DNA from 3 places in the Jeotgalicoccus huakuii genome. Region 3 is predicted to be linked to each of the others. Evidence: riboswitches for the same ligand, from Rfam matches in the RefSeq annotation. Region 3 holds a riboswitch; each other region holds the start of a gene.

Region 1 (2,271 bases), on a different contig from region 3:
TCTGCTTTTACAGGTGTATGAATGACTTTAGGAATCAATCCGCCCATCACATTTAGTAAGGTGCTTTTACCGGAGCCAGAAGGACCGACAAGTAACACCTTTTCCCCTTTCTTAACACTTATATTGATGTTTGAAAATAATAGCTGCTCTGTCTCAGGGAATTTGAGTTTAAGGTTTTCGATATTTATATCAGTCATATTAAAAACCATCAGACGAATCGCTTTGTTTTTTACCAACATATTTTAAGACACCGGTCCCTTTTACACCTTCATAGAGTTTATGACCTAACCATCCGGCGACGATTGCGCCACTGATAATTCTGAAGATAAGCATCAGCATTAGGTTCCAAGTTTCTAAATGACCAAGGTAGCCATAATACCAATCAAGCGGAATTGTTGATAAGGCTGCTGCTACACCTGCGAGTACAGCTACATATAACTTAGTACTGTTATATCTATAGAGTAAGAAAATGATCTCACATGCCAGTCCTTGGAGTAGTCCATACATGATTAAGACGATATCGAACTGTAACAGAACGATCGTTTCTCCAGAAGCTGCTGCAAATTCTGCAAGTAAAGCGACACCCGGTTTTCTAATAATTAAATAAGCTACAATTGCAGCAATGAACCACATACCATAGACCAATTCATTGATGTGTAAACCAAGGGGCTGCAAGACGGTATATACACCATCCCAGAGAGAATAAAGTACTGCAAAAACTAAGGCGATGACAACTGTGATCAATACGTCTGTCAAAGTTAAAACATTGCTGTTTTTCATAGAATAAACCTCCGTGATTTTTACAAATAAAAAAACACACCACTAACGGAATGGTGTGCATATAAAAATATGCCACTTCCCTACGCTAGTATGATCTAGATCAGGTGATAAGGGTGATTCTCAGCCTTTACAGGCACCCCTAGTGGTGGTGATTTCAATATTTGATTATCTCAATCATAGTACACTTACACATTTTTGTGAAGTTAATTTGTAACAGTCACGCCGTGATTCGTACTTTCGTATAGGGTGACTTTAATTAAATCATCTTGCGGCTTTAAAATTTTGTTAAATTCATCTCTGATCCATAGTGCGATATTTTCCGCAGTAGTATTCATATTTACTAGCGTCTCATTTAATATCTGCCCATCTAAAAGCGGCCGGATTTTATTGTGGTATAAGGCGTCAATAGCCATAAAGTCAGTCGCTAAACCGGACTCATCAATTGGTGAGTTCACATCAACCGTCAATCTATAGGTGTGGTTGAGTAAATCTTTATACTGTGTTTTGGAAAAAAAGATTCGATTATCACAAGTGAATGTGTAATGGAGATGAATGGTGACCTGTTCTTTCTTATAGGCAAAATTGCTTGGTGCTTGTATATGACTCAGTGTTGACATAGTTTTCATCCTTTACTCATTAAAGAGTGCCTTAGATATGTTTAGGGCTCTTAACATTGCTGTTTTTTTATAGTTATGGTCTTCGCTCTTAATCAGTATATCATTCACTGTTTTAACACCTTCTACAATGTAATCTCCCTTGTTTAGCATAATACACTCTGCTCTTGCACCTGCGACAACATCAGATATTTCTGAACGTGTTGGGATACCGTTCTTAATCAGAGATTCTAATACTTGAGTTGCCCAAATCATTGGAATGTGTGCAGCCTCACATATCCATAATAGTTCTTCTTGAATTTCACTCAAGCGTTCATAGCCGATTTCTACAGCGAGGTCTCCACGAGCGAGCATGACACCAAAAGGTCTGTGTGAAGCGGCTTCGGCTATGATATTAGGGAATTCTTTTATGGCTTCTACAGTTTCGATTTTAGCAATAATAGGCATGTCTTTATTGTCATCAGGGAGCTTATCCTGTAATACCGATTCGATAAAAGCCATATCCTCTTTTGATTTAACGAAGGAAAAAGCGATCAAATCGGCATGTTGGCTAGCAAAATCTAAGTCTACTAAATCTTTTTCTGTTAAGACGTTTAAATCGATATCTACATCTGGGAAATTAATGCCTTTCTCTGTCTTAATTTTAACGCCATTTTCTTTAGTTACTTTAGTCACTTTTAAAATTAGGCCTGAGTCAAGAACCTCTGTTACCTTAGCCTCAACTTGACCGTCGTCAATCTTAATCAGTTGCCCAACATCAATATTTTTAAGGACTTCGGGTACTGAAGTGTTAACTGCAATTTCAATGTTAGCTGGTAAAGTCATCGCATCTTCATTAGATAAGAGGAATGATTCACCGGTTTTCAATTTAGGGTTT
Region 2 (2,271 bases), on a different contig from region 3:
TTTAGTAATTGTGTTATTTTCTTTATCTGGCTTGTAGCTTTCAATTGACCACGATTCAAATAATTTATTCATGACTTCAGCAAATTCATCCGCTTTCTTATAACGAACGGCTCTCTCAGGCAATTCAGGTATACTGTGGTTTTGTGCTTCGCGGTCGGTCATTGATGTCACCAGATTCCATCCCATGCGTCCTTTTGTTATGTGTTGCAGTGTGAGTAACTGTCTTGCTGTGGTAAATGGGTTATTAAATGTACCTGAAATAGTTGAAACAAGTCCAACGTTATCTGTGACTTTACTCATAGCAGTTAATGCAATCATTGGGTCAAAATAACTCGCTGGTAATTCTGTTGGACTATCTGCGGGGAAGGCTTGTGAATCTGCGAAAAATACGGCATCAAATTTTCCGCGTTCTGCAATTTTTGCCAGATTTTCATAATATTCAATTGTCGTGAATTCATTGACACTCGAATCGTCTTCTAACCATGCTGCCTGATGGTGACCCACACCATACAATAAAATTCCTATATTTAACTGTTTAGAATTATTCATAATATATACCGCCTAGTTCATAGTAAGTCCGCCGTCTACCGTGATGTTTTGCCCTGTAACCCCATCTGCTGCCTCAGAACAAAGATAAACAACCATATTAGCAACGTCTTGTGGGGTTGTTACTTTTCTCAATGGTGTGGACTGTGCGATTAAATCAAATACTTCTGGTGTTGTGACTGCACTTGCGTCTGTTGTTTTCAGTAAACCGCCAGAAACAACATTTGCTCGGATACCATATTGTCCAAGTTCTGCTGCAACGTTTCTGGTGAACCCAATTAAAGCAGCTTTTGCAGTGGTGTACTCGTGATATGGTACTACAGGATTTTGATATAGATTAGTTCCAATACTAATAATTGCACCGTCTTTACGTTCTAAAAACTGTGGTATTACACTTTGTGATACGTTGAATGCAGCTTTTAGTGTCCCGTCTAACTGTTGCTCGTAATCTTTATAAGTCAAATCTTTGAATGATTTTTGAGCGGTTGGATCAAATTTAAAGTTAACGAGTGCATTGTTTACAACAACATCAATCTGTCCGAAATGTTCAGTTCCTTTTTTAACTAACTGCTCAACTGCTTCACGGTCTGTAATGTCCGCTTGAATCGCAATGGCTTGTGCTCCAATTTCGTTTTTTAACTTCTCTGATTCTTCTTTACTGTTGTTGTAGTTAATTATGACATTAAAACCTTTTTCACTTAGTGCTTTTACGATATAGCTACCAAGTCCTCTTCCACTTCCCGTTACTAAAACTGTCCTTGTCAAATAAATCACTCCTATAATTTTTTAGAATAAAAAAATACGCAGCCTTCATAGGAAAGTTACGTACCGAGAGTAAATTATATGCCCGCAAAGACATAGATATACAACTGTATCGATGTAACACTTTCCTACGCCAGTTTTAACTGGATCAGGTTCAAAGGGTCTGAGGTTACCCTCATCTCAGTTTATAAAAACGCCCCTAGTGCGAATCTATTCTATTTAACATCATTGTATTACTTTACGAAGATACGTCAAGTAAATCACAAATTATGTGAATTGGAACAAACACAATTCAAATTCAATTCTGTAACTGTACTGCTATCTAGTTCTTATATGATTGAGTAAATGTTAAAAGATAGTTATCAGTATAATTAAAATATAATTTTATTTGCAATATTTAACTTTTTAGAGTAACTTGAAGTTATTGATTGGAAAATTAAATAGTTAAGACCACTGGAAGTGTCTTTGAAAAAGGCTGAGATTAAAGTGTAGACTTTGGGATTCCGGGAACCTGATACAGTTCATACTGGCGTAGGAAAGTGGCGAAAGTAATATGTGTTGATGCATACTTGCGCTGTTTTTCTATATAGAAAAACAGCGCTTTTTTATATTAAGGGGTGACATAATGCTTATTGCAATTACACATTTTAAGATATTAATTTCCAAGGACATTGTTCATTTCAATACGATTTCATCCTGTATCGATTATCTTTTACTTCGTACACCCATGTCCGACAACGAGTTATCATCTTTCCTTTGTCAGCTTATTCAATCAGGTTTCCCTAAAGAAAAAATCATCATTCATACTTCGACTAAATTGCTGGAATCTTTTCGTTTAACTGCCATCCACTTTAGAGAAAACGATCCAACTGCATTAACGTATAAAAAAGAACATCCGGATATTTCAGTCAGCATGTCTGCTCATTCACCTGAATCTGTCAAGAAAGCACAGGACAATCATCT
Region 3 (2,271 bases):
CTGACACTCACCGTTCTCCTTGCTTTATACCTGTACAGAGCAATGACGGATGTGGTGGATACAAGATTTTCTGTAATCTCTCCTTATCACTGGTTGTCTCGTATAGAAGCCTATGGTATAGAATCATCTGGACTATGGCTCATGCCATTCTCAATCGTCATTCTATTAGTGGCCTTAAGTTACGTATTGTTTTACAAGCGTGATTTAGGAAGCGGTTATTTTAATATCGATAAAAAACCGAAGGAAAGAAAAATCTCAAGCTACTTTAGATTAGCCTTCATCAATAGTAAGGTCTTGATGATGTCATGGATAGTGGGTCTCTTTATAGTTGGTTTATCTTACGGTTCTATTTTTGGAGATCTTGATCAAGTCATCGGTCAAAATGATATGCTTAAAGCCGCATTTGAAGGTCAAGATGGCACCATGTTTTTTATAAATTTACTATTTATAATCTCTGCACTAATTGCGACGGTACCTGCCTTAATGGTGAATGGTAGATTTTTAATAGAAGAAAAATCAGGACGTTTAGAGATGATGAACGCGGCGACGTTAAATAATAGAATTTCACTTACAACGGCATATTTAATACACTGGTTTTACGCGAACTTAGTGGGTATTTTGAGTTATTTACTGACCTTAGTTGGAATGTATTTAGCTAGTATTAATGTGACAGGACTAGAGCTCACAGAAGTCGATTACATTAAAGGACTTATTAATTACAGTGCTGCAATGGTATTTATTATAGGAGTCTCTTCATTACTCATTGGTATATATGCTAGACTTCATATATTTGTCTGGATATATCTGGCATATATATTCTTGGTTAATTATTTAGGAAGTTTGATTGACTTAAATGAAAACTTCTTAAAACTGAGTCCATTTTATTACTTGAGCGATGTTCCTATAGAAGGTTTAGATGAGTTAGCAGTTGTAATTGTTACAAGTCTAGGTATTGTGATGATGCTTATCGGTTTAATATGTATAAGGAAACGGAATCTTCTTTGACACTAAAGTACAATGTGATACAATACATTTAAATAACATTTACCACTAGGGGCGCCAATTGGCTGAGATAGTGAAAACTTGTCCCTTTTTACCTGATCCAGGTTATGCTGGCGGAGGGAAGTGCGAATAAAATGAATACAGCATTCGTTTTGATAAGCCCACTTCTTTTCAGGAAGTGGGCTTATTTTTTAGGAGGAATCTAATAATGACTTTACCAACTGCGTTAACAATAGCTGGAACTGATCCAACAGGTGGGGCAGGTGTCCCTGCTGATATCAAGGCATTCTCATCAAGAGATGTATACGGCATGGCTGTTATCACCTCACTTGTTGCACAAAATACATTAGGCGTTCAGGATGTCTATAACGTACCGATAGATTTTATCGAAAAGGAACTTAAGAGTGTTTTTGATGATCAAGTGCCAAAAGCAATGAAAACGGGCATGATTGCTGAAGCGGATATGATGACCTTAATTGCAAAATACATAAGAGAATATGATATTCCTTATGTCATGGATCCTGTGATGATTGCAACAAGTGGGGACCGTTTGATGACCGCAGCATCGATGGATACGCTCATCAATACACTCATTCCGCTCGCTGATATTGTGACACCAAATCTACATGAGGCAGAGGCAATTACAGGACAGAAGATAGAAAACACATCAGATATAGAACATGCTTTAAAATTCATCGTTGATGAAATGGGGGCCAAAAGTGTCATTATTAAAGGTGGTCACTTAGACGGCGATGCGACAGACTATATGTATGATGGGGAGCGTATTACGACACTATCTAGTGAAAGAATCGACACAGATCAAACACATGGTACAGGATGTACATTTTCAGCGGTACTTACTGCAGAGCTCGCTAAGGGTAATACTAAGGAAGATGCGTTTAAAACAGCGAAGGCGTATATAACAGATGCTATTAAACATGCACCTGGTATCGGGCAAGGTAGTGGGCCGGTAAATCATTTTTCATATAAAGGAGAATAACAATGATTGAACTCTTAAGACGCATTAATCCACTCGTTCTATGTATTACCAATGATGTAGTAAAACCATTCACTGCAAATAGCCTACTTGCACTCGGTGCATCACCAATTATGAGTGGCGAGAAGAAGGAGATGGCTGACATAATTAAGCATAGTGGCGCTGTACTCATCAACATAGGAACTTGTAGTGAAGATAAAATCGAACTCTATGAAACAGCGGCAAGAGAAGCGAATCAGAGTCAAGTACCTCTGATTATAGATCCTGTTGGA

The links. A riboswitch is a leader RNA that binds a small molecule or an ion and turns the genes downstream of it on or off. The one in region 3 is predicted to bind thiamine pyrophosphate.
Region 1: another riboswitch for thiamine pyrophosphate. It lies ahead of V6E76_RS05110 (ECF transporter S component); the one in region 3 lies ahead of thiD (bifunctional hydroxymethylpyrimidine kinase/phosphomethylpyrimidine kinase).
Region 2: another riboswitch for thiamine pyrophosphate. It lies ahead of V6E76_RS07065 (3-oxoacyl-ACP reductase); the one in region 3 lies ahead of thiD (bifunctional hydroxymethylpyrimidine kinase/phosphomethylpyrimidine kinase).

The regions. Positions count from the first base shown of each region.
Region 1 covers NZ_JAVIYN010000007.1:43,794-46,064, forward strand. Annotated here, with positions in the region: gene V6E76_RS05105 (ABC transporter ATP-binding protein) at 1-239, opposite strand, end outside; gene V6E76_RS05110 (ECF transporter S component) at 199-780, opposite strand; TPP riboswitch at 841-931, opposite strand; gene V6E76_RS05115 (6-pyruvoyl trahydropterin synthase family protein) at 984-1,397, opposite strand; gene V6E76_RS05120 (pyruvate kinase) at 1,410-2,271, opposite strand, start outside.
Region 2 covers NZ_JAVIYN010000011.1:39,428-41,698, forward strand. Annotated here, with positions in the region: gene V6E76_RS07060 (NtaA/DmoA family FMN-dependent monooxygenase) at 1-549, opposite strand, end outside; gene V6E76_RS07065 (3-oxoacyl-ACP reductase) at 562-1,311, opposite strand; TPP riboswitch at 1,417-1,519, opposite strand; TPP riboswitch at 1,754-1,863, shown strand; gene V6E76_RS07070 (thiamine phosphate synthase) at 2,036-2,271, shown strand, end outside.
Region 3 covers NZ_JAVIYN010000003.1:20,298-22,568, reverse strand. Annotated here, with positions in the region: gene V6E76_RS02050 (ABC transporter permease) at 1-1,005, shown strand, start outside; TPP riboswitch at 1,043-1,141, shown strand; gene thiD (bifunctional hydroxymethylpyrimidine kinase/phosphomethylpyrimidine kinase) at 1,208-2,002, shown strand; gene thiM (hydroxyethylthiazole kinase) at 2,005-2,271, shown strand, end outside.